2 regions of the Dactylosporangium sp. CA-139066 genome follow, and region 2 is predicted to be linked to the other one. Evidence: riboswitches for the same ligand, from Rfam matches in the RefSeq annotation. Region 2 holds a riboswitch; the other holds the start of a gene.
What was found. A riboswitch is a leader RNA that binds a small molecule or an ion and turns the genes downstream of it on or off. The one in region 2 is predicted to bind glycine.
Positions count from the first base shown of each region.

Region 1: linked by a shared signal. The riboswitch ahead of gcvP (aminomethyl-transferring glycine dehydrogenase) and the one ahead of gcvH (glycine cleavage system protein GcvH) in region 2 are both predicted to bind glycine.

Region 1 covers NZ_JBNJNH010000001.1:7,117,013-7,131,601, reverse strand. The annotation lists gene ACQEVU_RS32795 (MerR family transcriptional regulator) at 1-287, opposite strand, end outside; gene ACQEVU_RS32790 (bifunctional nuclease family protein) at 1,670-2,134, opposite strand; gene ftsR (transcriptional regulator FtsR) at 2,257-2,904, opposite strand; gene odhI (oxoglutarate dehydrogenase inhibitor Odhl) at 2,978-3,418, opposite strand; gene gcvH (glycine cleavage system protein GcvH) at 3,516-3,896, opposite strand; gene ACQEVU_RS32770 (DUF881 domain-containing protein) at 3,926-4,642, opposite strand; gene ACQEVU_RS32765 (small basic family protein) at 4,639-4,971, opposite strand; gene ACQEVU_RS32760 (DUF881 domain-containing protein) at 4,968-5,804, opposite strand; gene ACQEVU_RS32755 (CDP-alcohol phosphatidyltransferase family protein) at 5,801-6,409, opposite strand; gene ACQEVU_RS32750 (hypothetical protein) at 6,483-7,517, shown strand; gene ACQEVU_RS32745 (class I SAM-dependent methyltransferase) at 7,522-8,115, opposite strand; gene ACQEVU_RS32740 (hypothetical protein) at 8,112-8,285, opposite strand; gene ACQEVU_RS32735 (nucleotidyltransferase domain-containing protein) at 8,282-9,025, opposite strand; partial or broken gene ACQEVU_RS32730 (nucleotidyltransferase domain-containing protein) at 9,077-9,730, opposite strand; glycine riboswitch at 9,764-9,862, shown strand; gene gcvP (aminomethyl-transferring glycine dehydrogenase) at 9,930-12,761, shown strand; gene ACQEVU_RS32720 (DUF5999 family protein) at 12,788-12,997, opposite strand; gene ACQEVU_RS32715 (chorismate-binding protein) at 13,129-14,304, shown strand; gene ACQEVU_RS32710 (hypothetical protein) at 14,568-14,589, opposite strand, start outside.
Region 2 covers NZ_JBNJNH010000001.1:1,781,672-1,796,260, forward strand. The annotation lists gene mmsA (multiple monosaccharide ABC transporter ATP-binding protein) at 1-1,297, opposite strand, end outside; gene ACQEVU_RS08215 (ROK family transcriptional regulator) at 1,643-2,827, shown strand; gene ACQEVU_RS08220 (FtsK/SpoIIIE domain-containing protein) at 2,902-4,164, shown strand; glycine riboswitch at 4,252-4,341, shown strand; glycine riboswitch at 4,342-4,441, shown strand; gene gcvH (glycine cleavage system protein GcvH) at 4,474-4,845, shown strand; gene ACQEVU_RS08230 (L-serine ammonia-lyase) at 4,845-6,203, shown strand; gene ACQEVU_RS08235 (MMPL family transporter) at 6,383-8,566, shown strand; gene ACQEVU_RS08240 (low temperature requirement protein A) at 8,577-8,765, shown strand; gene ACQEVU_RS08245 (GNAT family N-acetyltransferase) at 8,857-9,351, opposite strand; gene ACQEVU_RS08250 (hypothetical protein) at 9,615-10,367, shown strand; gene ACQEVU_RS08255 (hypothetical protein) at 10,758-11,189, opposite strand; gene ACQEVU_RS08260 (hypothetical protein) at 11,170-11,457, opposite strand; gene ACQEVU_RS08265 (SMI1/KNR4 family protein) at 11,556-12,110, shown strand; gene ACQEVU_RS08270 (hypothetical protein) at 12,338-12,637, shown strand; gene ACQEVU_RS08275 (M4 family metallopeptidase) at 12,827-14,589, shown strand, end outside.

The DNA of each region.
Region 1 (14,589 bases), 5.3 Mb from region 2:
CCGGCCAGGTCACCGACCCCGCGCGAGCGCAGCGTGTCGATCGCCTTGCGGATGTTCTGCAGCGAGACCCCGGCGTCGAGCAGCCGCTTGACGACCTTGAGCACGACGATGTCGCGGAAGGAGTAGAGCCGCTGGCTCCCGGACCCGGCCGCGTCCCGCACGGACGGCACCACGAGCCCGGTGCGGGCCCAGTAGTCGAGCTGCCGGTAGCTGATCCCGGCGGCGTGGCAGGCGGTCGGCCCGCGGTAGCCGACGTCCTCGGCCCCCGCGAGTGCGCTCGCCAGCATCCCCGTCGCGCCCGCGTGGCCGGTGCCGGCCTGGGCGTCGCCAAGGCTCGCCCCGGCGTGACCGGCGGCGGTGTGGTGGGTGCCCGGCACGTCGTCGCCAGGGTGACTCGCGCCCGGCACGGCCCCGCTCGGCTCGTCGTCGGCGCGGTAGGCGCCCGGCGCGTTCGCAAACCCGGCGTCGTGCCCGGCGCTCGAGCCGGACCGGTCGGAGGCCGTGAACGAGCCCACCTTCGGGACCGTCACGTGGACGTGCTCAGGGGCATGACCGGGTATCCCGGGATCGGGCGGCTGTTGCATTGCGACCCACCTCCAGCGTCAACACCCGCAACCCTATAGCGCACCTTGAGGGTCTGCGGGGAGGTAACGCCGCGACACGCCGCGTGCCGGTGCGCGAATCCCTGCGCGCGCCGACGCCCCGACGTACGTGCCCGCCGGCGACCCCCGCCAACGGCTCCCGACGACTTACAGCAGACGCTACTCGCCCCCGGTCACGCCCGCCCGCCCCTTGAACGAACCAGCCAGGGTGAACCCCCGGCGCCCCGCTCCCCACCCGCGGCCCACGCCGCTCCCACCCGTCCGCCGCCGACCCCTCACCACACCGCCGCCCACCGCCCGGACGCCCCCACCCGGGTGACGCCTGCCGTCGCCGCACCGCCCACGATGTCCCATCTGTGTGACGCCCGCCCTCGCCGCACCTCCACCCGGGGCGAGTCAAATCCGGGTAGCGCCCGCTCTAGCCGCCCAGCCGATCACTGCCCAGGCGCGTCCCATCTGGGTGGCGCCGCCTCTCGCCGCGCCACTTGGGCGCGCCCCAGCCCAGGCGCGTCCCATCTGGGTGGCGCCGCCTCTCGCCGCACCACTCGGGGTCGTGTCCGCGCCCAGGTGACGCCCCGGTTGGCGCACGTTGCCTCCCCGCGCACGTGGCGGCCAAGCCTCAACGCGCCGCCGCGCCCGCCCTGGTGCCGTAATCCGGCCGCGCCGCCGTCCGGCCGCCGCTGGCGCCCGTCACACCTCGGGGACCATGATGTTCGCCGCGCGCCTGCCGCTCGCGCTGGCCTGCCTTGGTGCGGCAGCCGTCCGCCGCCTGACCGTCTCGCCGCGCCACGTTCACGCTGTGGAACCGAGCCGGAGCGGGGGAGAACTGCGGGTGCGACTGGCGGTCGGCGCCTATGGCGGGGAATCGGTCGCCGGAGCGGAGTAGGGCCTCAAGCTGCCCGGCCGTCCGAGGGGGCGCCATACGAATGCGAGCGGGTAGCGCGGACTGCTGAGATGCGAAAAGGGAACTCGTCCGTCGTCAGAGAACGCCGCTGCAGGTTTTGAGGGGGTTTGGGTGGAGCGAAGCTCCCCCAATGCGAGCGAAGCGAGCCAGCCAACTCAGCAACTCATCCCGCGAAGTCCTCCGGGCGCACCTGCTCCAGGAACTCGCGGAACTTCTCGACCTCGTCCTCCTGCTCGTCCGGGATGACGATGGCGGCCTCGGTCAGGACCTGGTCGGCGCAGCGGATCGGGGCGCCGACGCGCAGGGCCAGCGCGATCGAGTCGCTCGGCCGGGCCGAGACGCGCACGTTGTCGCCGATGACGAGTTCGGCGTAGAAGATGTTGTCGCGCATCTCCACGATTTCCACCGCGTGCAGCGGGGCCTTCAAGGCCGCCAGCATGTCGCGCATCAGGTCGTGGGTCAGTGGGCGAGCCGGCTTGACGCCCTGCTGCTCGTAGGCGATCGCGGTCGCCTCTACCGCACCGATCCAGATCGGCAGGTAGCGGTCGCCGTCGACCTCCTTGAGCAACACGATGGGCTGATTGGTGGGCAGCTCCACGCGAACCCCGACCACATTCAGCTCTCGCACCGCCGCCGCCTCCGTGTCGACTTCCCTCTCCCTGCACGTTACACGGCCTCCATGGCAGTCGTGCCACTCGCGACGCCGCTGTTGTGTGCCTAGTGGTGAAGATCGCCCGCAAACAACAGGCGTTATTTACCCAGGATTTCCCTAAGTCCGGCGCGTACCAGGGCGGCGTGGACCCGTTGGGTGAGCGCGGCGAGCTCGTGGACGGTGTCGGCGGCGCGGGCGCGGCCCGCGGGGCCGTTCTGGCGTGTGAGCGGGGTCACCAGCTGGCTGAACAAACCGATCTCGCGGTCGGCGGCGGCGCGGTAGGCGCGCAGGTGACGGGGCTCGACGCCGAACTCCGCCAGGCGGGCCGCGGCGGTGGCGACCTCGAGGGCGTCCGCGTCGTAGGCGCCGCCGGGGCGGGGCTTGAGCAGGCCGTGGTCCTCGAGCGACTGCAAAGAAGCCGCGTCGAGGCCGGTCTTGGTCAGCAACTCGTCCTGGGTGAGGCGGACCTCGGCGGGGGCTTCCTGCGGTACCACATCGGAAACCTCGGTCAGCGGCTCCCGCATGGTGGCGAGGTGCTCGCGGATCACGCGCAGCGGCAGGTACTGATCGCGCTGCGCGGTCAGCACGTAGCGGAGGCGGGCGACGTCGGTCCACGTGTACTTGCGGTACCCGGCGGGGGTGCGCCGCGGCTCGACCAGCCCCTCGGTCTCCAGGAAGCGCAGCTTGGAGATCGTCACGTCGGGGAAGTCGGCGCGCAGGTGCGCGAGCACCTCGCCGATGCTCATGAGACGTTCACCCCGGGTGAGGTCCTCACCCGGGGTCGAGGGGTTCCAGGCGGCCGCGGACGCCGTCATCGCCTCAGCTTTCGTCGGGGCGCGGTCCTGCCACGAACACGAGGCGGAACTTGCCGATCTGGACCTCGTCGCCGTTGCTCAGCGTGGCGGCCTCGACACGCTCGCGGTTGACGTACGTGCCGTTGAGGCTGCCGACGTCGCGAACGGTGAACGTGCCACCCTCGCGGTGGAACTCGGCGTGGCGGCGGGAGACCGTCACGTCGTCGAGGAAGATGTCGCTGTCGGGGTGCCGGCCGCTCGTGGTCACGTCGTGGTCGAGCAGGAAGCGTGCGCCGGCGTTCGGGCCCCGGCGAACCGCGAGCAGCGCCGTGCCCGGCGGCAGGGAGCCCGACATGCGCGTGGGCACCTGGTCGTTGTCCGGGCCCTCGATGGCATCCTCAATGGCGCCAAGGTTGAGCGTGGACGTGACGTCGAGCGGGGGAAACTCGTCGTCTGGGCGCGTCATCGAACCACCTCACGGTCGTATGTCTGAGGGAGCCTAGTCACGCCCGAAATAGCGGGTCAACCGGACGCGCGGCAAAGGTACTGGCGAAAAAAAGCGGTCAGCCGGCGGTCAGTTCGCCGTAGGCCTTGGCGTCCAGCAGCGCCTCGACCGCGGCGGCGTCGGCGACCTTGAGCTCGACGAGCCAGCCCTCACCGTACGGGTCGGAGTTGATCAGCTCGGGTGCGCCCTCGAGGGCCGGGTTGACGGCGACGATCTCGCCCGTGACCGGCGCGTAGATCTCCGAGACGCTCTTGGTCGACTCGACCTCGCCCAGCGCCGCGCCCGCCTCGAACGTCTCGCCGGCCGAGGGCAGTTGGACGAACACGATGTCGCCCAGGGAGTCCTGCGCGAAGTGCGTGATGCCGACCTTGAACGTGCCGTCGCCGGAGGGCGCGAGCCACTCGTGTTCGGCCGTGTACCGCAGATCCTCGGGAATCACGTAAATCCTTCTGTCAGGCGGGGCCGTTGTTACGACGGCTTTGCGTACTGCAACGCACCGGCATTGTGTAACGCGCTCACGTGCACCGGATCCGCTTCGCGCACGGAAACCGTACCGCCGTGCTGGCGGACGCTGTCCACGACCCCTCCCGGGATGTTCAGCGCCGTCCGCATGGTGTCCGGTCCTCCGATGACCGTGATCGTATATGGCGCGCCGAGCGTCGTCCCGTCGACCACGAGGCGGCCCCCTTCCGGGGCGTCCACGAAGTAGGTCGAGGCGACGATCCGCACGGCCGAGCCGCCCGCCCCGGCGATCTGCATCGCCTCGGCGCCGGCGCCGCGCAGCTCCTCGACGGCGTCGAGCACCGTTTCGGACTTAATAGGGTCTGAACTTATACGATCGGTACCCTGCATGAGGTCGATCTGCAGGCCCGGCCCTTCGGCGGGCAGCGTCCCGGCCAGGATGCCCAGTTCGTCGGCGCGCTTGCGGGCCTCGGCCAGGGCGGCGTCGCGGCCCTGGGCGCCCGAGTCGAGCTGCCGCTGGCTGTCCTCCAGGTCGCTGATCTCCGCGCGGAGGCGGTTCTGCTGCGCGTCGAGGTCGGAGAGGATCCGCACGAGGTCCTCCGGCCGCGCCGAGGACAGCCCGGCGTCGGACGAGCCCGCCTTGAACTGGACCGCCACGGCGAAGCCGAGCAGGCCCACGAGCAGCGCGATGACGAGGTTGGCCGGCTTGCGCAAGACGTTCACGCCCGGAACAGGTGGCGCCGGATGGCCGCCACGTTGCCGAAGATCCGCACGCCGAGGACGACGACCACGCCCGTGGACAGCTGGCCGCCGACGCCGAGCTTGTCGCCGAGGTACACGATGAGGGCCGCGACGAGCACGTTGGACACGAACGACACGACGAACTGCTTGTCGTCGAAGATGCCGTCGAGCTTGGCCCGCACCCCGCCGAAGACGGCGTCGAGGGCCGCGACGACCGCGATCGGCAGGTACGGCAGCAGTCCCCCCGGCACCGTCGGTTCGAGGAAGATGCCGGCCGCAACCCCGATGGCCAGGGCGATCACGGCGATCATCGCGTGGGACCTCCAGAGGGAGTCGGCGAGGGCGTCCTCGCGTAGCGCAGCGGCGGCTCGGCGGCCGCGGCCAGGGTCAGGTTGGTGCGCTTCTTCACGCTGAACTGCATGCGGTACTCGTCGATGTACCGCTTGAACCGCTTGGCCACGCCGGAGGAGGAGAACGTGTCGGCGATGTCCGGCGGCCCGATCGCGGTCACCTCGTACGGGCTGGTCACCGGCCGGAAGTCGACGAGGATCACGCCGCCGGCGGCCCGGATCGTGCTCGTCGCCGTGAGCCGCTGCCCGTTGACGGCGACCGCCTCGGCCCCGGCCTGCCACAGCCCGTTGGCGATGTCCTGCAGGTCGCGGTCCACCACCAGGCCGAGGTTCTCCGCGGCGGCCTTGCCGGTCACCGGGTCGACCTGCGGCGGGGCGTCGACGAGCCGGACCGCGACCCCGTCGCCGCTGACCTTGCCGGTGCCGGTGCGGGCCGCGAGGTTGCGCAGCCGGGCCGCGCTGTCGTCGTCGGCGAGCGCGGCGTCGCGGGCCTGGTCGACCTGGGTGCGCAGCTCGGCGGCGCGCCGCTGCAGGTCGTCGGCGGTCTTCTGCCGGGCCCGCACGTCGGCGACGAGGTCGGAGCGGGCCTTCGTGGTGCCCGGCGCCGCCGCGACGACCTGGTGGTACGCGACGGCGAGCAGGAACCCGATGGCGAGCATCGCCACGCCGGTCAGCCAGCGCCCCGACCTCGGCGGCGGGTTGTCGCCGCGGCGGGCGGCGGCGGCCGCGTACCCGGGGTCGAGCGGATTGCGGAACAGCTCGCCCAGCAGGTCGTCGCGGCGCGGCGAGCTCACGGCGCGCTGGCGGCCGCGGCGCGCCCGGCGCGCACGTGCACGGAGGCCTGGATGAAGTAGAAGACGGCGGCGACCCAGTACAGCACGATGCCCCACCACAGCAGCGCCCAGCCGCTGGGCAGCGCCCACGAGCGCGCCGCCGAGCTGAAGTGCGCCAGCAGCATCATCGGGAAACCCATGAGCAGGATCGCGGTGGCGGTCTTGCCGACGTAGTGCACCGGCGGCGGCCCGTGGCCGAGGATCCGCAGCACCACCAGGCACAGCACCATGACGGCCTCGCGGCCCAGCAGCAGGAACGTGAACCACCAGGGCACGACGTCCTTGAACGTCAGCGCGAAGAGGGTGGCGAGGATGTAGAGCCGGTCGGCCAGCGGGTCGAGCAGCTCGCCGAGCCGGCTGACCTGCTTGAGCCGCCGCGCCGCGAACCCGTCGACCCAGTCGGACAGCCCGCCGACGGCGAGCACGCCGACCGCCCAGCCGGTGTGGTCGGTGCCGAGGAAGAGGTACAGGAACAGGGGCACGCCGAGCAGGCGCGCGAAGCTGATGAGGTTCGGGACGGTGAGCACCGGCCCGAGACCCGGCCGGTCCGCCTGCCCGTCAACCACGGTCGGAATGCTAACAGCCCGGGCGGGTGACCCAGTGGAGCCACAACGGGCCGGCCCGGTAGCGTCCGGCGGCATGAGGCGGACGATTGCCGTTTTGGCCGTTTTGGTACTCCAGGGTTGCTCCCAGTCCGCCGCCAAGCCCCCCGCCACCGCGCCTTCGGCGGACTCGTCGGCGCTCCCGGCCGGGCAGGGCGCCCTGGGCGCCGCCCCGTCGGGCTCCGCCTCGCCGAGCGCCGCCGGCCCGTGCACCATCTTCCCGGCCGACAACGTCTGGCACGCCGACGTCTCCAAGCTGCCGGTCCACCGCGACTCCGCCGCGTGGGTCGCGAGCATCGGCGCCACGGCCCACGCCCACCCGGACTTCGGCTCCGGCCTGATCGACGGCGCCCCCTTCGGCATCCCGGTCACCGTCGTGCCGGCCGGCCAGGCCAGGGTCAAGGTCGGTTTCACGTACGCCGGGGAGAGCGACCCCGGCCCGTACCCGATCCCGAAGAACGCCCGCATCGAGGGCGGCCCCAACGCCGGCGGCGACCGCCACGTGATCGTGCAGGACACGGCGGCGTGCAAGGCGTACGAGCTGTTCGACGCCCACCCGAACGCCGACGGCTCGTGGAAGGCGGGCTCCGGCGCCGTCTACGACCTGCGCGGCAACGCCCTGCGCAAGGCCGGCTGGACCTCCGCCGACGCCGCCGGCCTGCCGATCCTGCCCGGCCTGCCCCGCGCCGACGAGGCCGCCGCCGGCCGGATCGACCACGCGATCCGCTTCACCGCGCCGAAGACCCGCAAGTCGTACATCTGGCCGGCCCGCCACGCCGCGTCCGACGCCACCGACGCCGCGCTGCCGCCGATGGGCGCCCGGTTCCGGCTGAAGGCGTCGGTGGACATCTCGAAGTACCCGCCGCAGGCCCGCGCGGTCGCCCAGGCACTGAAGACCTACGGCGCGATCCTGGCCGACAACGGCTCCCCGTGGTACTTCTCCGGCACCCAGGACGACCGCTGGAACAACGGCCAGCTGGACGCCCTGAAGTCCCTGAAGGGCTCCGACTTCGAGGCGGTCGACTCCTCGCTGCTGATGCTGGACCCGAACTCCGCCCGCTGCCGCCCCTGAGCCGCTACTTGAGCAGGGCGAGGGTGAAGTCGCCGCCCTGGGGGTGGTACGCGTGGTCGATCACCCAGCGGTCCGTGAGCGCGGCGGCGAAGCGGGCCAGGACGGACGGGTCGGCGTAGAGCTCGTCGTCGGCCTTGGCCGCCTCGGGGCGCAGCGCGCTGAGGAACGTGACGGCGGCCGCGCGGCGGGAAATGTCGTACGCCTGTTCTAAAATCTGGAGGTAGTAAAGGGGGTCGTCCGGGTCCTTGAACTGGAAGATGCCGCTCGCGAAGACGTAGTCGTAGCTGCCCCCCGGAGCCTGGCCGGCGGGGAGCGCGGCGACGTGCGGGGCGCCGCGGGCCGTTGCCAGTTCGACCATGCGGGGGTCCAGGTCGACGCCGGTGTACGAGAGGGGGAGGTCCATGGCGCGCAGGTGGAAGTAGAGGTCGGCGGGGCCGCAGCCCCAGTCGAGGACCGAGCCTCCGCGGTAGCCGGACGCGCGGGTCAGGGCCTCGAAGCGGATGCGCTGCAGCTCCTCGCTGCCCCAGCCGGCGATGCGCCACGACGGGCCGTCCAGCGCGGCGTGGAACGCGAGGATCGCCTCCGTTCGTGACGTCATACGGCAGCCTCGGTCCAGGCGCGGGCCAGGATCTCGTCGGCCAGGGTCTCGTCGGGCAGGGTCTCGTCGGGCAGGGTTTCGTCGGGCAGGGCCTGGGCGAGGGCCGGCCTGCCCGCCGCCTGGATGCCGGTGATCAGGACCATCGCCGGGGAGTCGCCGGGCATCGTCACCGGGCCAGGCGGGTGCGGATCAGCAGGGCGTCCAGCGCCTCGGCCGCCGACGGGGACGCGGGCAGCTTCGAGGCGTCCCGGGCCGACTCCAGCTCGGCCGTCAGGCGCTGCACGTCCGCGGCCAGGACCTCCGGGGCGACCAGTGACGGGGGCAGGCGGTCGTGCTCGCCGGCCTTCTTGGCCTCGATGAGGTCGGGGACGTACTGCAGGGTGTTCAGCACGCGCAGGTCCGCCTGGACCTCGCCCGTGCGCATCAGGTGGATGCCGGTGTGCAGGACGCGCAGGGTGTACAGCGCCGGCTTCAGCTCGCCCGTCTTCTGGAACAGCTGCCACTGGCCCGCGGCGAAGCCCAGGTAGTGGCGGGCGTGCTCCGGGGTCAGGCAGAACGGTGCCAGCGACTTGAGCTCCTCGTGCAGCGCGGACGTCCGGATGACCAGCGGGGAGAGCAGCTGCTCCAGGACGTAGCCGTTCGGGCGCAGGAGCAGGCGGATGAACTTCGCCAGCTCCTGGCTGACGACGTCGAGCTCCATGCCCTCGCGCTCGCCGCCGATCTCGACCGTCTCCGGGCCGGTCTGCAGGCCGACCACCTCGTTGAGCGGCAGCACGTGGCAGGCGCGCAGGTCCAGGTCCGAGTCGACCGAGGCGAAGCCGTACAGGTGGGCGCCGCTGACCGTGGCGAAGACCAGCGGGTACGGGTGTTCGTCGGCCACCTCGCCGGCCCACGGCGGGATGTCGGGCAGGCTCGGCAGCGGGCGCGTCAGGAACGCGGGGCCGGCCGGCGGGGGCGCGGCGCGCAGCGCGACCAGGAACGCGTCGACGGCGGCCCGGTCGGGCTCGGCCGGCAGCGTGGTCGAGGACTCGGCCGCGGCCAGGTCGGCCTCGAGGTCGGCGGCCAGGGCGGTGAACTGCTCCCAGGTCAGCTCGCCGCGGCGGATCGCGAGGAACTCGTGGCGGTGGGCGGAGACGTCGACCAGGACCTCGCCGGTGCGCAGGACGTGGGCGCCGGCGCGCAGCAGGCGGGCCATGTGCATCGCCTGCTTCCAGCGGACCTCGCCCGTCTTCGCGCGGGTCGACGTCAGCCTCGACAGTTGGTCGCGGGCGTAGTCGCCGTACGTGCGGGCGGCGCGGACCGACAGGAACGCCGGGCGCAGGTCCAGCAGGGCCCGGCCGGCCTCCGTGACGTGCTCGACCAGCGGCGAGGACAGGCACTCCCACACGGTCGGGTTGGCGGCCAGCGCGAGGGTGCAGGCGCGCTCGACCTCCCACGAGAACTGCTCCGGCAGCGGGCCCTCGACGTGCGTCGGCGGCTTGTCCAGGCGCCAGTACGCGGGCGTCGGCGCCTGGAACACGCCGCGCCGGTCGGTGTCGGAGCTGGGGCCGTCCAGGCCGTAGGCGCGGGAGCCGACGATCGCCGAGTAGATCGTGTGCTTCGCCACGATGGTCAAGTCCTGCACAGTTGGTAGGGTAGGCACGCCGGCAATACCCGCGTGGGAGAGATCGCCGCCCGGATCGGGCGGTGGCGCCGAAGGGGCAACTCCTCCCCGGAACCTCTCAGGCAAAAGGACCTCGTCGGGTTGGCACCTCTGGAGTCTGCGACAGAGGGGGAGGAACGCACCGTTCGCCCCTGTCCCGCGACCAGAGAGTATGGCTATGACTGGTTTCGCTGCGCGGCACATCGGACCGTCCGCCGATGAACAGGCCCGCATGCTCAAGACCGTCGGGTACGAGTCGGTCGAGGAGCTCATGACCGCCGCGATCCCCGGCTCGATCCGCTGGCACCAGCCCCTCGACCTGCCGCTCGCGGCGTCCGAGGCGGAGGTCCTGGCCGAGCTGCGAGCCCTCGCGTCGGCCAACCGGCCGCTCGTGTCGATGATCGGGCTCGGGTACTACGGTACTCACACGCCGCCGGTGATCCTGCGCAACGTCCTCGAGGACCCGTCGTGGTACACGGCCTACACGCCGTACCAGCCGGAGATCAGCCAGGGGCGGCTCGAGGCGCTGCTGAACTTCCAGACCGTCGTGGCCGACCTCACCGGGCTGCCGGTCGCCGGGGCGTCGCTGCTGGACGAGGCCACCGCCGCGGCCGAGGCGATGACCCTCGCGCGCCGCTCGTCCAAGGTGAAATCCGACGTGTACGTCGTGGACGCCGACACGCTGCCGCAGACCCTCGCCGTGATCCGGACCCGGGCCGAGCCGCTCGGCATCGAGGTGCGTGTCGCCGACGTGACCGTGGAGGAGCTCCCGGCCGAGTTCTTCGGGCTGCACCTGCAGTACCCCGGGGCGTCCGGCGTGGTCCGCGACCACGAGGCCCTCGTCGCGCAGGCCCACGAGCGGGGCGCGATCGTCACCGTCGCCGCCGACCTGCTCGCCCTGTGCTTGCTGCGCGAGCCCGGCGCGATCGGCGCCGACGTCGCCGTCGGCAGCGCCCAGCGCTTCGGCGTGCCGATGGGCTTCGGCGGCCCGCACGCCGGCTACATCTCGGTCCGCCAGGGCCTCGAGCGGACCCTGCCCGGCCGGCTCGTCGGCGTGTCCAAGGACGCCGGCGGCGCCCCGGCCCTCCGGCTCGCGCTGCAGACCCGCGAGCAGCACATCCGCCGCGAGAAGGCGACCAGCAACATCTGCACCGCGCAGGTGCTGCTCGCCGTGACCGCGAGCATGTACGCGGTGTACCACGGCCCCGACGGGCTGCGCGAGATCGCCGCCCGCACCCACGACATGGCGGCCCGGCTCGCCGCCGGCCTGCGCTCCGGCGGGGTCACCACCGAGCACCTCGCGTTCTTCGACACCGTCACCGCCGTCGTGCCCGGCCAGGCCGGCCAGGTCGTCGAGGCGGCCGCCGCCCGCGGCATCAACCTGCGCCGCATCGACGCCGACCGGGTCGGCATCGCCTGCGACGAGACCACGACGTTCGGCCACCTGCGCGACGTGCTCGCCGCGTTCGGGCTGTCCCACGTCGACGTGACCGCGCTCGACACCACCGACGCCGTGCCGGGCGGGCTGCGCCGCGCGTCGGCGTACCTGACCCACCCGGTGTTCTCCAGCCACCGTTCCGAAACGGCGATGCTGCGGTACCTCCGGAAGCTCTCCGACAAGGACTACGCGCTCGACCGCGGCATGATCCCGCTGGGCTCCTGCACGATGAAGCTCAACGCGACCACCGAGATGGAGCCGATCACCTGGCCCGAGTTCGCGAACATGCACCCGTTCGCGCCGGCGTCGCAGACCCAGGGGTACCGGCGGCTGATCGGCGACCTCGAGCGCTGGCTGGCCGAGGTGACCGGCTACGACGCCGTGAGCCTGCAGCCCAACGCCGGATCGCAGGGCGAGCTCGCCGGCCTGCTCGCCATCCGGGCGTACCACCGGGACCGCGGCGACACCGAGCGCGACATGTGCCTGATCCCGTCCAGCGCCCACGGCACCAACGCGGCCAGCGCCGTCATGGCCGGCATGCGCGTCGCCGTCGTCGCCTGTGACGAGCTCGGCAACGTCGACCTCGCCGACCTCGAGAAGAAGATCGAGCAGCACCGCGACCGGCTCGCCGCGATCATGGTGACGTACCCGTCGACGCACGGGGTGTACGAAACCGGGATCTCCGATCTTTGTGCCAAGGTCCACGAGGCCGGCGGGCAGGTCTACGTCGACGGCGCCAACCTCAACGCGCTGCTCGGCTACGCCAAGCCGGGCCAGTTCGGCGCCGACGTGTCGCACCTCAACCTGCACAAGACCTTCTGCATCCCGCACGGCGGCGGCGGTCCCGGCGTCGGGCCGGTCGCGGTGCGGGCGCACCTGGCGAAGTTCCTGCCGTCGCACCCGTTCCTGGCCGCCGACGCGCCGGTCGGGCCGGTGTCGGCCGCGCCGTTCGGCTCGGCGGGGATCCTGCCGATCCCGTGGGCGTACCTGCGGCTGATGGGCCCGGACGGGCTGAGCAAGGCGACGGCGACCGCGGTGCTGGCGGCCAACTACGTCGCGGCGCGGCTGCGCGAGCACTACCCGGTGCTGTACAGCGGCGCCGAGCACCTCGTGGCCCACGAGTGCATCCTCGACCTGCGCGGGATCACCAAGGCCAGCGGCGTGAGCGTCGCCGACGTGGCGAAGCGGCTGATCGACTACGGGTTCCACGCCCCGACGATGTCGTTCCCGGTCTCCGGCACGCTCATGGTCGAGCCGACCGAGAGCGAGGACCTGGGGGAGCTGGACCGCTTCTGCGACGCGATGATCGCGATCAAGGCGGAGATCGACCGGGTCGTGGCGGGAGAGTGGCCCGCGGGCGACAACCCGCTCGCGAACGCGCCGCACACCGCGGCGGTGGTCACGGCCGACGAGTGGGCGCACGCCTACCCGCGCTCGCTTGCCGCGTACCCGAGCCCGTCGGCCCGCGAGGCGAAGTACTGGCCGCCGGTGCGCCGCATCGACGACAGCTTCGGGGACCGCAACCTGGTCTGCGCGTGCCCGCCGGCCTCTGCTTACGAAGAGTGACGGCGGGATGACTACTGAAAGTTACGCTACGCGGCGGTGACGAGGGTGTGAGGAGCCGGACCACGGTGCGGCTCAATCACACTGCAATCGGGCAGAAGCTCCCCGGTGTCCTCAAAAACGATCACACCGTTGCATAGAAGGCTCCAGCCCTGCTCCGGGTGGCTCGCCGTGATCTTGGCGGCCTCCCGGTCGGAGTCGGCGGCGGAGGGGCAGGCTGGCAGGTGCTGGCAGAGCATCGGGGGTCTCCGATTGAGAGATTCAGTTGGGTCTGTGTGGTTGTTCACATGACCAGTGATGCACGCTACTACGGCCAACGACACTATTCCGAACATGTGACGGCACAACTTGGGGATAATCCACCCTTCGTATGAGCACATTAGGTCCGGTCGTCGGGTACGGGCCCGGGACTGTGGATCTTCATCCTCCCGGGCTACCGGAGCCATGTCGCACACGAGTTTGGGAGCGCTCCCGGTTCGAATGGTACGCCGCGGACGGCGGAGACCCACTTCGATTACTGGGTGAGTTCGCGGCGACACATGGTGTACCGGTGCAGGACATCTCGGGGTCACCGAGCGTTACCAACTCGTCAACGTGTGGCATCGCGGTCCTCCTGTCGCCACCCTCCGTGACCCCCTCGCCCTCACCCGGGGTGCCCGATCTGGTGGCCGTCGCCTACTCCCACGGCGGCTCCGGCTCACCCGTCGAGGCCGGTCGCCCCGGAACTGTCGGATTGTGGACACCGAGCTGGTCGCCCGCCGAGCACGCCGCCGCGGTCGACGCGGTACGCGCGGCCATCGCCCGCGGGGACGTCTATGTGGTGAACCTGGTCGGCCACGCCAGCGCCCCATTCGCGGGTGACCCGGCCCCGGCGCTCGCCCGGGTCGCGGCGCTGCCCGGCGCCCGGTACGGCGGCGTCCTGCGCGGCGCCGATTGGTGGGTCGCGACCGCCTCGCCCGAGACGCTCGTGTCGGTCGCCGCCGGCCGGGCCGTGACGCGCCCGATCAAGGGCACCCGGCCCGCGACCGCGGCGGGCCGGGCCGACCTGCTCGGCTCGGCGAAGGAGCGCGCCGAGCACGTGATGATCGTCGACCTGGAGCGCAACGACCTCGGCCGGGTCGCCGCGGTCGGCTCCGTGCGGGTCGAGGAGCTCTTCGCCCTGCGGCGGTGGTCCGGCCTGTGGCAGGCGGAGTCGACGGTCTCGGCCCGGCTCGCGCCCGGGGTCGGCCTCGCGGAGCTGCTCGGCGCCATCTGGCCCGGGGGCTCGGTGACCGGCGCGCCGAAGCTCGCGGCGATCGACGTGGCCTCGCGGCTCGAGCCCGTGGGGCGCGGCCCGAGCATGGGGGCGATCGGGTGGATCGGGCACGGGCGGGACGGGCGGCTGGAGATCGACCTCGGGCTGACCATCCGGACCGTGGCCGTTGCGGGCGGGCGGGTTCATGCGTGGGCGGGCGGGGGGATCGTGTGGGACAGCGATCCGGCGGCGGAGGTTGCGGAGGCGGCGGCGAAGACCGCCCCGATCAAGGCCGCCCTGCGCGGCGTCTAGCTCCGCCCGCCGCACCCGGCCGCTCTTCGGCGACGTGCACCCCGCGCGTCGGCACCGTGGCGGCGCATGGCTCGGCGGCGGGTGGCGTGCGTCAGCACTCGGCGGCACACCGCCTGGCGCGTCCGCGAGGGGCGCGTCCGCGAGGGGCGCGTCCGCGAGGGGCGCATCCGCGAGGGGCGCATCCGCGAGGGGCGCATCCGCGGAGAGTCGCGATCGCTGAGCCGGCGGCGCTGAAGCGCAACCGGCGGGGGGAGCGAAGTGAGCTAGTCGCGGCGGAGCATGATT
Region 2 (14,589 bases):
TCAGCAGGTCGGGGTCCGTGAACATCCACTTGGCCAGGACGACCTTCTGCTGGTTGCCGCCGGAGAGCTTGTTGACGCCCTCGTCGACGGTCGGCGCCTTGACCCGCAGCAGCTGCCGGTACTCCTCGGCGACCTTGTGCTCCTCGACCGGGCTGACGACGCCGTGGTGCGTGATCTTCGAGAGCTTCGCCGAGACCGTCGACGTCTTGATGTCGTCGAGCAGGTTGAGGCCGATCGCCTTGCGGTCCTCGCTGACGTAGGCCAGGCCGTGCTTGATGGCCTCCGACACGGACCGCAGCTGGATCTCGCGGCCGTCCTTGAAGACCTGGCCCGAGAGGTACACCCCGTAGGAGCGGCCGAACAGGCTCATCGCCAGCTCGGTGCGCCCGGCGCCCATGAGACCGGCGAAGCCGACGATCTCGCCGCGGCGGACGTTGAAGCTCGAGTTCTTGCAGACCAGCCGCTCGGCCGAGATCGGGTGGCGGACCGTCCAGTTGCGCACCTCGAAGAACACCTCGCCGATCTTCGGCGTGTGCTCCGGGAAGCGGCTCTCCAGGTCGCGGCCGACCATCCCGCGCACGATCCGGTCCTCGTTGACGCCCTCGGTGCCGACCTCGAGGGTCTCCACCGTCTTGCCGTCGCGCAGGATCGTGATCGAGTCGGCGATGGCCTCGATCTCGTTGAGCTTGTGCGAGATCATGATCGAGGTGATGCCGCGCGACTTGAACTCGCGCAGCAGGTCGAGCAGGTGGCGCGAGTCGTTCTCGTTGAGCGCGGCGGTCGGCTCGTCGAGGATCAGCAGCTTGACGTCCTTGGCGAACGCCTTGGCGATCTCGACCAGCTGCTGCTTGCCGACGCCGATGTCCTTGATGAGGGTGTCGGGGTCGTCGCGCAGGCCGACCTGGGCCAGCAGCTCGATCGCCTTGCGGTTGGCGCCCTTCCAGTCGTAGGCGCCGTTGCGCCTGGGCTCGTTGCCCAGGAACAGGTTCTCCGTGATCGACATGTGCGGCACCAGGGCGAGCTCCTGGTGGATGATCACGATGCCGGCCTTCTCGCTGGACCGGATGTCGCTGAAGCGGCTCTCCGTGCCCTGGTAGAAGATCTGGCCCTCATACGAGCCATACGGGTAGACGCCGCTGAGGACCTTCATCAGCGTCGACTTGCCCGCGCCGTTCTCGCCGCAGATCGCGTGGATCTCGCCCTGCCGCACCACCAGGTTGACGTCGCTGAGCGCCTTGACGCCCGGGAACTCCTTGGTGATCGACCGCATCTCGAGCAGGATCGGTGCGCTGCTCATGAGGCGAGCCGCCTTGTCACCGACATCATGTTGCCTCCGAGGGGCATTGCCGCCAGCCAGTTTTGTTGTGACGACCAACTTATTCCAGTGTGACGATCCTGCCCAGAGCCGGCCGCCGTTTCTTGGTAACAATCCGGCAATGATCTAGCACCTGGAAGGTCACTGCAGCTCCCGGGGAAGCGCTCTCACGTGTCCAGGGTGTTAGCTGCGCGTGTCGGACTCTAAATCCAATTGCTTTACTAAGTCAACGGCGCAGGGCATCATGTAGGTAACGGTACGTAGGCGGGAGGCTGGGTGCGGCAGGTCGGGACAAATCTCCCCAAGGTCGGGCAATACAACCGGGCCGTGGTGCTGGATCAGATCCAGCTGACCGACGGCACCAGCCGCGTGGAGATCGCTGAGCACACCGGCCTCACGCCGCAGACGGTCTCCGGCATCGTGCGCCGGCTCATCGACGAGGGGATCGTGCGCGAGGACGGCGCCCGCTCGTCCAGCGGCGGCAAGCCCCGCACCGTCCTGCGCATCAACCCCGACGCCGGGCGGGCCGTCGGCCTGCACTTCGACCCGGTCGAGCTGACCTGTGTGGTCGTCGACCTGCAGGGCCGGCCGCTGGTCACCGCGCGCCGCCCGACCCCGGCGGACATGGACCCGGCGAAGGTCACCGCGGCGATGGCCGGCCTGGTCGACGAGGTCCTGGCCGAGGCCGGCGTGCCACGTGACCAGGTGCTGGGTGTCGGGCTGGCCGCGCCCGGCCCGATCGACCAGGCGCTCGGCGAGGTCATCTCGCCGCCGCAGCTGTCGGACTGGACCCGGGTGCCGCTCAAGCAGATGGTCGCCGACGCCACCGGCCTGCCGGTCACGCTGGACAACGACGCCACGGCGGCGGCGATCGGCGAGCGCTGGGCGGGTGCGGGCCGGGGGGTGGCCAACTTCGCGTACTTCTTCCTCGGCACCGGCGTGGGCGGCGGCCTGGTGCTCGGTCATCAGGTGTACCGAGGCGGTTCGATGAACGCCGCGGAGTTCGGGCACACCTCGGTTACGGAGAGTGGCCCAATCTGCTACTGCGGCAACCACGGCTGCCTCGAGAGCCTCATCAACCCCGCCGCGCTCGTCGCCGACGCTCACCGTCTGCTGTCCGCCGGCGGTGAGAGCGCTCTCACGACGGCCTTCCGGAGGCGTCCGTCCACTGTGGACCACGCGGCCCTCTGCCGGGCCGCCGCGGCGGGCGACGAGCTCGCCGCCGGAGTGATCGACCGCGCCGCCGGCCGCCTCGCGACGGTCGCCGTGAACGTGGTCAACATCGTCGATGTGGAGCTGATCATTCTCGGCGGCCACGGCATCCGGCGGGTGGAGGAGCACTTCCGGCGGGCGGTGGTCGAGGCGCTGGAGGAGCGGGCGATCGCGCGCCGGATCCGCCACGTGGACGTGGCCCTGTCGCCGCTCGGGGACGACGCCGCGGTGGTGGGCGGCGCGGCGCTCGTGCTGCACTCGACGTTCTCGCCCCAGGTCTCGGCCCTGCTGGCCGGCTGAGCCCGGGCCGCAGGAGCTCGGCCGGAGAAGCAGCTCGCTGGTGGCCGGGGCGGGCGCTCGCGTACAACGGTGAGATGCAGGCGACCTGGGGAACCGTGCGCGTCGATCTGGACGCGACACCACATGTCCTGATCGGCGGCACGGACGGGGCCGGGCTCGAAGCGTCCGTGCGGGGCTTCATCGCCGCGCTGCGCGACGAGCACCCGCCGGAGGAGCTGCGGATCCTGCTCGCCGATCCGCACGGGCACCAGTTCGGGCGCCTGGGGCCGACCGTCGTGGCGGACACGCCGTACCTCCTCGGCCGCCTCAACCAGGTCCTGCTCGGCGAGCTCGCCCGCCGCACCCGCGACCCCGGAGCCCGGCGGCCCCGGCTGCTCGTCGCGCTGTGGACGCTGGCCGGCGCCACCGAGCTCGCCCCCGCCGTCGCGCGGATCGCCCGCGACGGCGCCCCGCTCGGCGTGCACCTGCTGGTGGGCGACAACCGGTACGTGCCGATCCCGGTCGACCCGTATCTGACCCTGCGCGCGTCGATGCGCTCCTTCAGCGAACGCCAGTCGCGCGACCTCCTCGGCGTGCCCGACGCCTACCGGCTCGGCGTCGTCGGCGAGGCGCTGCTGCGCGCCGGCGACGCGCCGCCCGTGTGGCTGCGGCCCACCCCCTGTTATGAGGAGATCCAGCTCGAGGCCGCCGGGGCGCCGCCGCTGTGGACGCCGCCGCCCGGCGAGCCGCCGATCCCGGACGCCGGGCCCGACGGCGGGCGGCGGGTGCGGCTCGGCATCGTGGACCGGCCCTTCGAGCACCGCCGCGACCCCCTCGTCGTCGACCTGGGGGAGGGCCTCGCCATCGTCGGCGGGCCCCGGTCGGGCAAGACGACCGCGGTGCGCAACCTGGTCACCGCACTCGCCCCGGCCGGCGTGCGGGTCGCCGTGCTCGACCTGGCCGGCCACCTCGCCGACCTGGCGTCGCGACCGCACGTCGCGGCCGTGGCCGGCGGGCGTGACCGGGATGCGGTACGCCAGGCCGCCCGCCTCGCCGCCGACGACCCCGGCGGCGTGCTCCTCGTCGTCGACGGCACCGACCGGCTGCGCGAGCACGACGACGCCTACGACGTCGTGCGCGTCATGGCCCGCCGGGGGATGCCGCTGGTCGTCACCGCGCACCGCTGGAACGAGCCCGGCCCGCGCATCGAGCTGCGCATCGACCCGCGCGACTCGCTCGTCTCGCCGGCCGCCGCCGCCCTCGTGCCGTACGAGCCCGGCCACGGCATCGTCCCCGGCGCCGAGCCGGGCTCGGCGCTGCACGTCTACCTCGCACCGCCGCCCCAGGATCGCACATAATCGACCACGTCCGCGCGGCCGCGCCCGGCGCGGCCCCTGGGCGCCCTGAGCGTGGTACCGTCGCCGCGACAACCGCATATCGCCGCACGAACCGCGACGGGAGAGCTCCCGTTCTGGGACGCCGAAGGAGCAACTCCTCCCCGGGAATCTCTCAGGCCCATGTACCGCCGCGGTCAGGCAACTCTGAAAAGCCGGGACGCCGCGTCCCGCGCCCACGGTGCAAACCGCCGCACGCCGGCGGTGAAGCTCTCAGGCATTCGATGACAGAGCGGGGAGGCCCACCCTCAGGTCGTTCTTAGGGAGCCTCTTGTGACCGTTCCGTCGCACCTGCGGTACACCTCGGACCACGAATGGATCGCGATCGGCGACGCGGTGCCGCGGGTCGGGATCACCCGCTTCGCCGCCGACGCGCTCGGCGACATCGTGTACCTCGACCTGCCCGAGCCCGGCCGCGAGGTCCGCGCCGGCGAGCCCTGCGGCGAGGTCGAGTCCACGAAGTCGGTCAGCGACCTGCTCGCCCCGGCCGACGGCGTGATCGAGGCGGTCAACCCGGCCGTCACCGAGGATCCCGCCCTGGTCAACGCCGACCCCTACGCCAACTGGCTGTTCAGTCTCCGCCTCACCGGTACCCCGGACCTGCTCGACGCCGCCGCGTATCAAGACCTGACCGGCGGCGCGTGATGGCGCTGAGCGCGTTCGACCTGTACTCGGTCGGCATCGGCCCCTCCTCCTCGCACACCGTCGGCCCGATGCGCGCCGCCCGCCGCTTCGTCGCCGCCCTCGACTCGGACGGCCTGCTCCCGCGGGTCGAGCGCATCCGGGCCGAGCTGTTCGGCTCCCTGGGCGCCACCGGCCACGGCCACGGCTCGGCCCCCGCGGTCGTGCTGGGCCTGGAGGGCGCCGAACCGTCCACCGTGGACACCGACCGGACCGGGACCCGCTTCGCGCAGGTGCGCGAGTCGGGCCGGATCGCGCTGCTCGACGGCGCGAGGACGATCCCGTTTTCTCTGGACGCCGATCTGGTACTGCACCGCCGCCGCTCCCTGCCCGAGCACCCGAACGGCATGCGCTTCCACGCCTGGGACGCCGCCGGCTCGATCCTGTCCGAGCGCACGTACTTCTCGGTCGGCGGCGGCTTCGTGGTCGGCCCCGGCGGCACGGTCGCGGCGGACGAGGCCGTGCTGAAGTTCCCGTTCGGCACGGGCGCCGAACTGCTCGCCCACTGCGAGGGCCGCTCGATCGCCGACGTCATGCTGGCCAACGAGCTGTCGTGGCGCTCGGAGCCTGAGGTCCGCGCCGGCCTGCTGCACATCTGGTCGGTCATGCAGGAGTGCGTGACCCGCGGCTGCACCCGCCCCGAGGGCGTGCTGCCCGGCGGCCTGAAGGTCCGCCGCCGCGCCCCCGCGCTGCTGCGCGACCTGTCCGCCGGCGCCGACGCGGACCCGCTGCACGTCCTCGACTGGGTCAACCTGTACGCGCTGGCGGTCAACGAGGAGAACGCCTCCGGCGGCCGGGTCGTCACCGCACCCACCAACGGCGCGGCCGGCATCATCCCCGCGGTCCTGCACTACTACACCCGCTTCGTGCCCGGCGCGGACGACGACGGGGTGGTGCGCTTCCTGCTCGCCGCCGCGGCGGTCGGCATCATCATCAAGGGCAACGCCTCCATCTCGGGCGCCGAGGTCGGCTGCCAGGGCGAGGTCGGTTCGGCCTGCGCGATGGCCGCGGCCGGCCTGTGCGAGGTGCTGGGCGGCGACCCGCGGCAGGTCGAGAACGCCGCCGAGATCGGTCTGGAGCACAACCTGGGGCTGACCTGCGACCCGGTCGGCGGCCTGGTGCAGATCCCGTGCATCGAGCGCAACGCGATCGCGAGCGTGAAGGCCATCAACGCGGCGCGGCTCGCGCTGAACGGCGACGGCGCACACCACGTCACGCTCGACAAGGCGGTCCGGACGATGCGCGAGACCGGCCGCGACATGTCGGTCAAGTACAAGGAAACGGCTCGCGGCGGCCTGGCGGTGACGGTCATCGAGTGCTGACCGGGATCTTCCCGGAATCCGACATGTCCGCCACTCCGTGACGGACATCGAGTGCTGGTCGGGATCCGACATGTCCGCCACTTTGTGACGGACATGTCGGATTTTTCGGTTATGCGGCTATCTGTTGGTGGGTAAGGCCGGGCGGCGCGGGCGTGTGCGGGCCTGAGAAGCTGTGCGGCATGGCGCTGGGCGTGGTGGCGAAGATCGGGCGGTTCTGCTTCCGGCACCGCTGGTCGGTGTTGGGCCTCTGGCTGGTCGTGGTCGTGCTCGGCGGGCTCACCTTCGGGCCCGTCTTCTCCGCGATCGCCGACGCCAGCAACCCCAAGCACATCGAGGCCATCGACGGCGTCGATGCGGTGGCGACCGGGAACGACTCCAGCGGTACCGTCATCGGACTGATCAACAACGTGGACCCCAACGCCGCCGCGGTGCGGGCCGCGGTGACGGCGGCGGCCGAGGACGCGAGCCGGGCCGGCGGCGTGCGGGCCGTCGCCACGCCGTACTCGGTGCCCCAGGCCCAGGCGCCGGCCTACCTCGCCACCGACGGGCACGGGCTGCTCGTGGTCGTCACGCTGGCCAAGCTGGAGCGCAACGAACGCGACCCCGTGGTCAACGACGTGCGCGACCGGCTGCACCACCTCGACGACGCGCTTTCCTCCGCCGGTGTACCGCAGGCCACGGTCGAGGTCGGCGGCAACCCGGTGCTCAACGCGCAGATCCGCGGGGCGCAGAAGGAAGACCTCGGGCGGGCCGAGCTGATCTCGTTGCCGCTCACCCTCGTCGTGCTCGTGTTCGTGTTCGGCGGCCTGATCGCGGCGGGGCTGCCGGTGCTGGCCGCGTTCGTGTCCGTCGCCGCGGCCATGCCGCTGCTGTGGGTGTTCTCGCGGGTCACGGACCTCGACCAGAACGTCGTCACCGTCTGCACGCTGCTCGGCCTCGGCCTGTCGATCGACTACGGGCTGCTGCTCGTCGCGCGGTACCGCGAGGAGGTCGCCGCCGGATTCGAGCCCGAGGAGGCGGTCGGGCGGGCCTGGGCGACGGCGGGGCGGACGATCTTCTTCAGCGCGCTCACCGTCGCCGCCGCGCTGTCGGGGCTCATGATGTTCTCGATCCACCAGCTCGGGGCGCTCGGGGCCGGCGGCGTGTCCATCGCGGTCGTCGCCATGCTCGCCGCGCTGACGTTCACCAGCGCGCTGATCGGGCTGCTGCACAAGCGGATCCGCCCGTCGCGGAAGGCGACCGGCGGCGACGAGCGCGGGTTCTTCGCCGGGCTGTCGCGGGCCGTGCAGCGGCGGCCGGTGCTCATCGCCGCCGCGACCGCCGCGGTGCTGCTGGCCGCCGGGTCGCCGCTGCTGGGGGCCACGATCAAGCTGCCGCACCTCGAGGGCGTGCCGCGCACGATCGAGTCGGCCCGGGTCGCCGACGAACTCGCCGCGCGGTTCGGCCGCTCGTACCGGCCTGTCGTCACCGTCGTGGCGCGGACGGATGCGGCGAGCCTGGACGCGTACGCGGCGAAATGGGCCTCGGATCCGGCGGTCGCCGGGCTGCAGCCGGCCAAGGCGGCCGGCAACGGCGTGGCCACCGTCGACCTCGTGCTGCGCGGCGGGTCGCAGGACGACGCCGCGCAGGAGCTGGTGCACCGGCTGCGCGCCGACCGGCCCGCCGGGGTGCAGTCGTGGGTCGTCGGCGACGCCGCCACGCTCATCGACCTCGTCGGGCTGATCACCGACGACCTGCCCGCGGCCGTCACCGTGACGCTGGTGGCGATGGTGCTGCTGCTGTTCGCGATGACGGGCTCGCTGGTCGTACCGGTGAAGGCCGTCCTGGCCAACGTCGTCTCCCTCGGCGCCACGTTCGGCGTGATGGTCGCCGTGTTCGAGCACGGCTGGGGTGCCGGGGTCCTGCACACGCTCACCGTCGGCGGGCTGGACCCGTTCGTCGTCGTCATCGTGTTCGCCTTCGCGTTCGGGCTGTCGATGGACTACGAGGTGTTCCTGCTGGGCCGGATCAAGGAGTACGTCGAGCGGGGCGACGACACCGACGCCGCCGTTCGCCGCGGGCTGCAGCACACGGGCCGGATCATCACGTCGGCCGCGCTGCTCATGGTCGTCGTCTTCGGCTGCTTCGCCGCCGCCGACCTCGGCACGATCGAGCAGGTCGGGGTCGGGCTGCTCACCGCCGTGGTCATCGACGCCACCGTGGTGCGCTGCCTGCTCGTCCCGGCGACGATGACGCTGCTCGGCCGCTGGAACTGGTGGGCGCCCGGGCCGCTGCGCCGCCTGCACGAGCGCATTGGGCTGCGCGAGCACGCCCTGCCGGAGCCGGAGCCGGTACGCGCCGCGGAGCCGATCGCCGTCGATTAAGGTGGCGATCATGGCCACCCCCGAAGCCGCCGAGGAGCGTCACGCCACCTGGCTTGAGCTGTTCTTCGACCTCGTCATCGTCGCCGCCGTGGCGCAGCTGGCCCATCTGCTGCACGACGGGATCTCGGTCGACAAGGTCGGCCGAGGAGGAGCCGGCCACCGCCTGACCGCGCCGTCTCGCCGGCGCTCGCCGTTTTGAGGTTTGTCAGCGTGCACTGACAAACCATGAGGTGCCCTCGGCTCGCCATGCGCCGGCGTCGGCGTGCACACCCCGTTCAGTAGGTCGGCCGCTAGAGCGCCAGGTCGCGCTCATACCGGGTGCCTGGCTTGCCGCCGAGGTGGGCCGGATCGGCCGGGCCGACAGGGACGAACCCCGCCTTGGTCAGCACCTTCTGGGACGCGGCATTCCGGCGGGTGGTGGCCGCCCGCAGCGTACGCAGCCCGTACTGGGCCGCTGCCAGCCGGCACAGCTCCCGGACGGTCGCGGTCGCCACGCCGCGGCCGGAGACATGCTGCGCGACCCGGTAGCCGAGCGTCGCAGCGTGGTCTTCGATGTCGTACAGGTTGAACCTGCCGAGTACCGAGCCGTCCTCGTCGACGAGCACGTAGTAGGCGCAAGCGCCGGCCTCCTGCTCGGCCAGCAAGGCGTTGTACCGGTCGGTGAACTGGTCGAAGAAGTCGTCGCCGCGGTCGGAGATCGAGGCGGCGAAGTAGGCGCGGTTCGCCAGCTCGAAGGCCAGGACCGCCGGGGCGTGACCGGCTTGCAGCCGCTCGAGCTCGGGCATTGCCCGACCCTACTCAGCCAGAACGCCGAGGCCCATCCGATTTCCGCCAGCGGCCGGTGCGTCCCTACGTTGTTTGTGGCAATAGACGACGGCAGCGTGAGCTGCGCCCCGTCCGAGGCCGCCACTCGGCCGCCCGCCCCGACGCAGCGTCCGCAAGCAAGCAGGGCAACCTTTCGCGCCGCCGCTGCGTATGTTCGGCAGTGGGCGGACTACGGGGAGGTGCGCGCCGTGCGGCGGGCCCTGGGCGGATAGGAGGCGAACCGGTGAGCGACGTCGAAGACATCCGCGCGGACCTGCGCGACCTGGCCGGGACGGCGACCGGCACCGCGGAGGCGTATCCGGCCGAGTTGCGCCGCGCCCGCCGGATCCGGGCCCGCCGCGTGCTCGCGGCCGGGCTGGGCGCCGCGGTCGCCATCGGCGCCGCGGTCACCGTGACCTGGGCGGTGGCCCGCGGGCCGGACGGCGGATCCGTGGCCTCGCCGGTGGTGCGCACGCTTGGCTGCGGCGCGAACAACCGAGTCACGCCCGACACCCCCGGGCCGACACCGTTCCCGGCCAACCAGGAGAGCCTCAACGAGCTGCTGAACCGGATCGGCGACGGCGGCCAGCAGCGGTTCGCCGACGTCTACACCGGGGTGGAGCTGGACCTGCCCGCGGACCTGGTGCGGGTGTACCGCCGACCGTCCCCGGCCTTCGACGCCTGGGTCACCGGGCAGGCCGGCCCGCAGTGCGTCGAGATCGTCGGCGCCGCGCACTCGAGGCGCGAGCTTGAGGCGCTGCGCGACCGCGTCTTCGGCGACGCTGACGCACTGCGGGCCGCCGGCGTGCGGTTCGCCTCGATCGCGATCACCGAGGACGGCCATCTCGAGCTGCACACGCAGGATATCGAGGCCGGCCGGCGGGAGATCGCGGCGCGCTACGGTCCGGACGCCCCGATCGTCGTCGCGCCGGGCGGCCCCGGCGTGTTCTCGGAGGGTGCGACCACCGCTCCGAGTGGTGTGGCGCCGACCCGCTGAGCCGGCGCCACACGTGCCGCGGGGCCGGTCAGCCCAGCTTGACCTGCAGACCGGGGTACGGCGCCAACGCCCGGCCGATGTCGGTGTAGGCGACGCCCTTCGCGCAGTCGCGCGTGCCGCTGTTCGGGCGACCGTAGTGGTCGTTCATCGGAGGGCATCGCCCAGCTCCTGGTCGACGCCGAGGCGCCGCATCTTGCCGGGTGACCGCCGCCGCGACCGACGCCGAGCGGCTCCGACAGCTCGCCGCCCTCGCAACGGATCGCGGGTTCGAATTCGACGACTGATTCCCACACGCACCAACGGCGGCAATAGCGTGCGGGTGTACAGCGTGACGATCGTGGGATGCCGAGGACCGTTGCTCGACAATCCGAACGGGCCAGGCGGACGTGACTAACGCGGCAGCGGGGCGTTGCCGAGACCCTTGATACTCGCCTGCAGCAGGTCCACGCCCGTGGTGTCTACGGCGAAGCACAACGTCCGGCCGCGTTTCAGCCAGCGCAGCCCGAGGTCGGTGCGGGACGCGAACCCGTCGCCGATGTAGCGCCCGGCAGCTTCGCCGCAACTCGCCTCCGATTGTTCTGCATCGGTCGCGACACCGACGAACTCGCCGGTGTGCGGTGCCGTACACGGGCGGAAGTCCGCATTCCCGCCGTCGTCCACCCGACCGATGCAGGTGATCGCCAAGCGCCGATCGCCGGTCATCGTGCCTCGCATCCCCACGACACGGCCGACGATGCTGCCGCGCGTATCGCTCACCTCGGCCACCGCGCACGGCCGCAGGCCGTCGTTGGCGTTGACCCGCTCATGCAGCAACGCGACCACGATGCGCGGCCGTGTCGGCCTCTACCCGGAACCGTGCTGCCCAGAGTTCGGCCTCGAGCATGGCGAGCACGGAGGTCGCGGTCGCCGCGACGAACCGCTCGCTCGCCTGAGGCAGCCCCAACGACAGTGGCGCACGGGTCTCGAGGAGCTGCCATCCATCGCCGAGTTCGTACAGGTGCTCGTGCTGATACCCGAAGCCGCGTACCGCCTCGACATTCGCCAGCAGCGCCGCCGACCGGGCCAGTACGAACGTTCCCCAGAAGCCCACGAGCGCACGGTAGTCGACCGCAGATCAAGCGCGCCCCGCGGAGATGAGGATGCGGTGTCCCGTGATCGGTGGTGAAGCGAGTCGGAGATGATTTCGCCATGACCGACTACGGACCACTGCTGGCTCGGATCGCGGCAAGGGCCCTCGAGGACGAGCCGATGCTGCCGCTGGCCGACCTGCCCGCTGCATTGCCTGCTGACGAGATCGACCGTGCCGAGCGGCGGCTGGGATTCGCACTGCATCCGCTTCTGGCCGCGGTGTACCGGGACTACGCAAACGGTGGGTTCGGCCCCGACTATCAGCTGCTCAGCCTGATGGATGGGCCGACATCAGAGCAGGCCGTGGACCTGTACCTCGTGAACCGAAGCCGCGCGGCCGGCACCGAATGGGCATGGCCGGAAGGCGTACTCCCCATCTTGACCTGGGGTTGCGGTATGTACGCGTGCGTCGACTGCAGAAGCGATCAGGGCACCGTGCTGCTCTTCGAGCCGAACCCTGGCGATCCCGACCTGGCGTGGTACGTCGACGCGCCGAGCCTCGAAGCGTGGTTCGAAGGCTACGTCAGCCGCACCGGCTGGTGGGACAAGCTCGACGACGGCGATGAGCCCGATCTGCAGCCCTGGCCCTCCTTCAAGGAGCGAGCGTCCAACTGACTAGCGCTGGCCGGCCGCTGCTCACCAACGGCGGCCATGACAGGGCATCTGATCTTGGTCTCGGCGTAACGGATCGGTGCAGCACGCTGAGCGGCTGATGCGGCGTTGCTGGGTTCCGGACTGGTCGGCTGCCGAGGGGCGACGCTCGGTGCAGTGCGGGTTAGCCGGCGTCGTGCGGATTGGGTGGGGCGTTGAGGAGCGAGGTGAGGTGTTGGGCGAGGTCGTTCATGCCGACTTTGGTGGCGGCGTCGAGGCTGGCCTGTAGGACGGTCCTCGCGCAAATCGACCTGGCCCGAAAGGACTACGCCGCCGCCGCACCACGACTCGTCACCGCATTCAACCTCGTCAAGCAGCTCCAACGACCCGACGGCATTGCCATCGTCGGCAACCGCCTCGGCCAACTTCTGCGCGCTGCCGGCCAACCCGACGACGGCAAGTCCCAGTTGGCGGCAGCGATGCCGTCGAGGTCGCCGAGCCGTTCGTTGGTCTCGAGGCGCTGTCGCTGGAGCTCGGCGGCCGTAGCGTAGTCGCCGCGCAGGAAGAGGATGCCGGCGATGTTGCCCCAGGTGATGGCGGCTTCTCGGGGCGGGCGGACGTGGGTGTGGGCGGGGCCGAGTGCCTGCGCTTATTGATAAGAGTCTTGACTGTTTCGGCGTGATACATCAGAGTTAACTGCCGTTACTGCTCCTGAAACACACACCCCCAAGGAGTAAGCAGTGCGAGGCAGAACCCTGCTCGCGGCGCTGACGGTGGTGACCGCCGGCGCCGCCACCGTGGCGCTGGCCGTCGTGCCGAACGCCAGTGCCCAGGAAGACCGGCGGCCGCCCGCCCAGGCCGTCACCGCAAGTCCCGCCGCGCTCGCCGCGGTCGCCGCCGACAAGGTCGCCACCAGCGGTGTCGACGCGCTCGCGAAGGGTGCCGACGAGACGTTCGTGCGGCGCGCTGTCGTCGGCGGGTCCGGCGGATTCCAGTACGTCACGTACGACCGCACGTACCGCGGGCTGCCCGTCGTTGGCGGCGACGCGGTCGTCGTCACCGACTCGGCCGGGCGGGTGCGCGACACCCTCGCCGCCGACCACGGGCGCATCAGCGGGCTCGGCGACCTCAAGCCCAAGGTGAGCGCCGAGCGGGCCACCGCCACCGCCCGCGCCGAGCTCGACAAGGTGCAGACCGTCGGGCAGGCCCAGCTCGTGGTTCACGCGCTGACCGCCACGCCGCGGCTGGCGTGGGAGGTGCTGCTGAGCGGCACGAGCGAGAACCGGCCGAGCCGGCTGCACGTGTACGTCGACGCGCAGACCGGTGGCGTGCTGTCCACAAAGGACGACGTCGTGTACGAGGCGGCGCGCGGCTACTACAACGGCAACATCCAGATTGACACGACGAGCGGCACGCTGCGCGACCCGAGCCGGCCCGGGCTGTCGTGCGGCAACAACAGCAGCCACCAGGTGTACACCAACGGCGGCACGGGGGCGGGGACGGACCTGCAGACCGCTTGCGTCGACGCGTACTACGCCGTCGAGCGCGAGTGGGACATGCTGCGCAACTGGCTCGGCCGCAGCGGGATCGACGGCAACGGGCGCGCCTTCCCGCTGTACGTCGGGCTCAACGACGTCAACGCGTACTGGGACGGCTCGTCCGGCACGTTCGGGCACAACCAGGCCGGCAACCAGCAGGCCACGAACCTCGACGTCGTCGGGCACGAGATGGGCCACGCCATCGACCAGTACACGGGCGCGGGCACGGCGGCGGAGAACGGGCTCGGGGAGGGCACCGGCGACATCTTCGGGGCGCTCACCGAGTGGTACGCCAACAACCCGAACGACCCGCCGGACTACACGGTCGGCGAGGAGGTCAACCTCGTCGGCTCCGGCCCGATCCGGTACATGTACCGGCCCTCGACCAACGGCGACCCCGACTGCTACTCCTCGGCGATCCCGCGCACCGAGGTGCACAGCGCCGCCGGCCCGCTCAACCACTGGTTCTACCTCGTCGCCGAGGGCACGAACCCGACCGACGGGCAGCCGACCAGCCCCACCTGCAACGGCACGACCGTCTCGGGCGTGGGCATCCAGAAGGCCGGGCAGATCTTCCTCGGCGCGATGAACATGAAGACGTCCGGCTGGTCCTACGCCAAGTACCGCGGGGCGACCCTGCGCGCCGCCGTCAACCTCTTCGGCGCCAACTCCCAGGAGTGCAACACGGTCAAGGCGGCGTGGTCCGCCATCAGCGTGCCCGCGCAGTCGGGGGAGCCGGCCTGCGGTACCGCACAGCAGAACGACTTCTCGCTGAGCCTCAGCCCGTCGTCCGGCTCCGTGCAGCAGGGCGGCACCGTGAGCGCCACGGTCGCCACGCAGGTCACCTCGGGCACCGCCCAGACGGTGAGCCTGAGCGCGTCCGGGCTCGGGACCGGCGTCACCGCGACGTTCAGCCCGGCCTCGGTCACGGCGGGCGGCTCGTCGACGCTGACGTTCACGGCGAC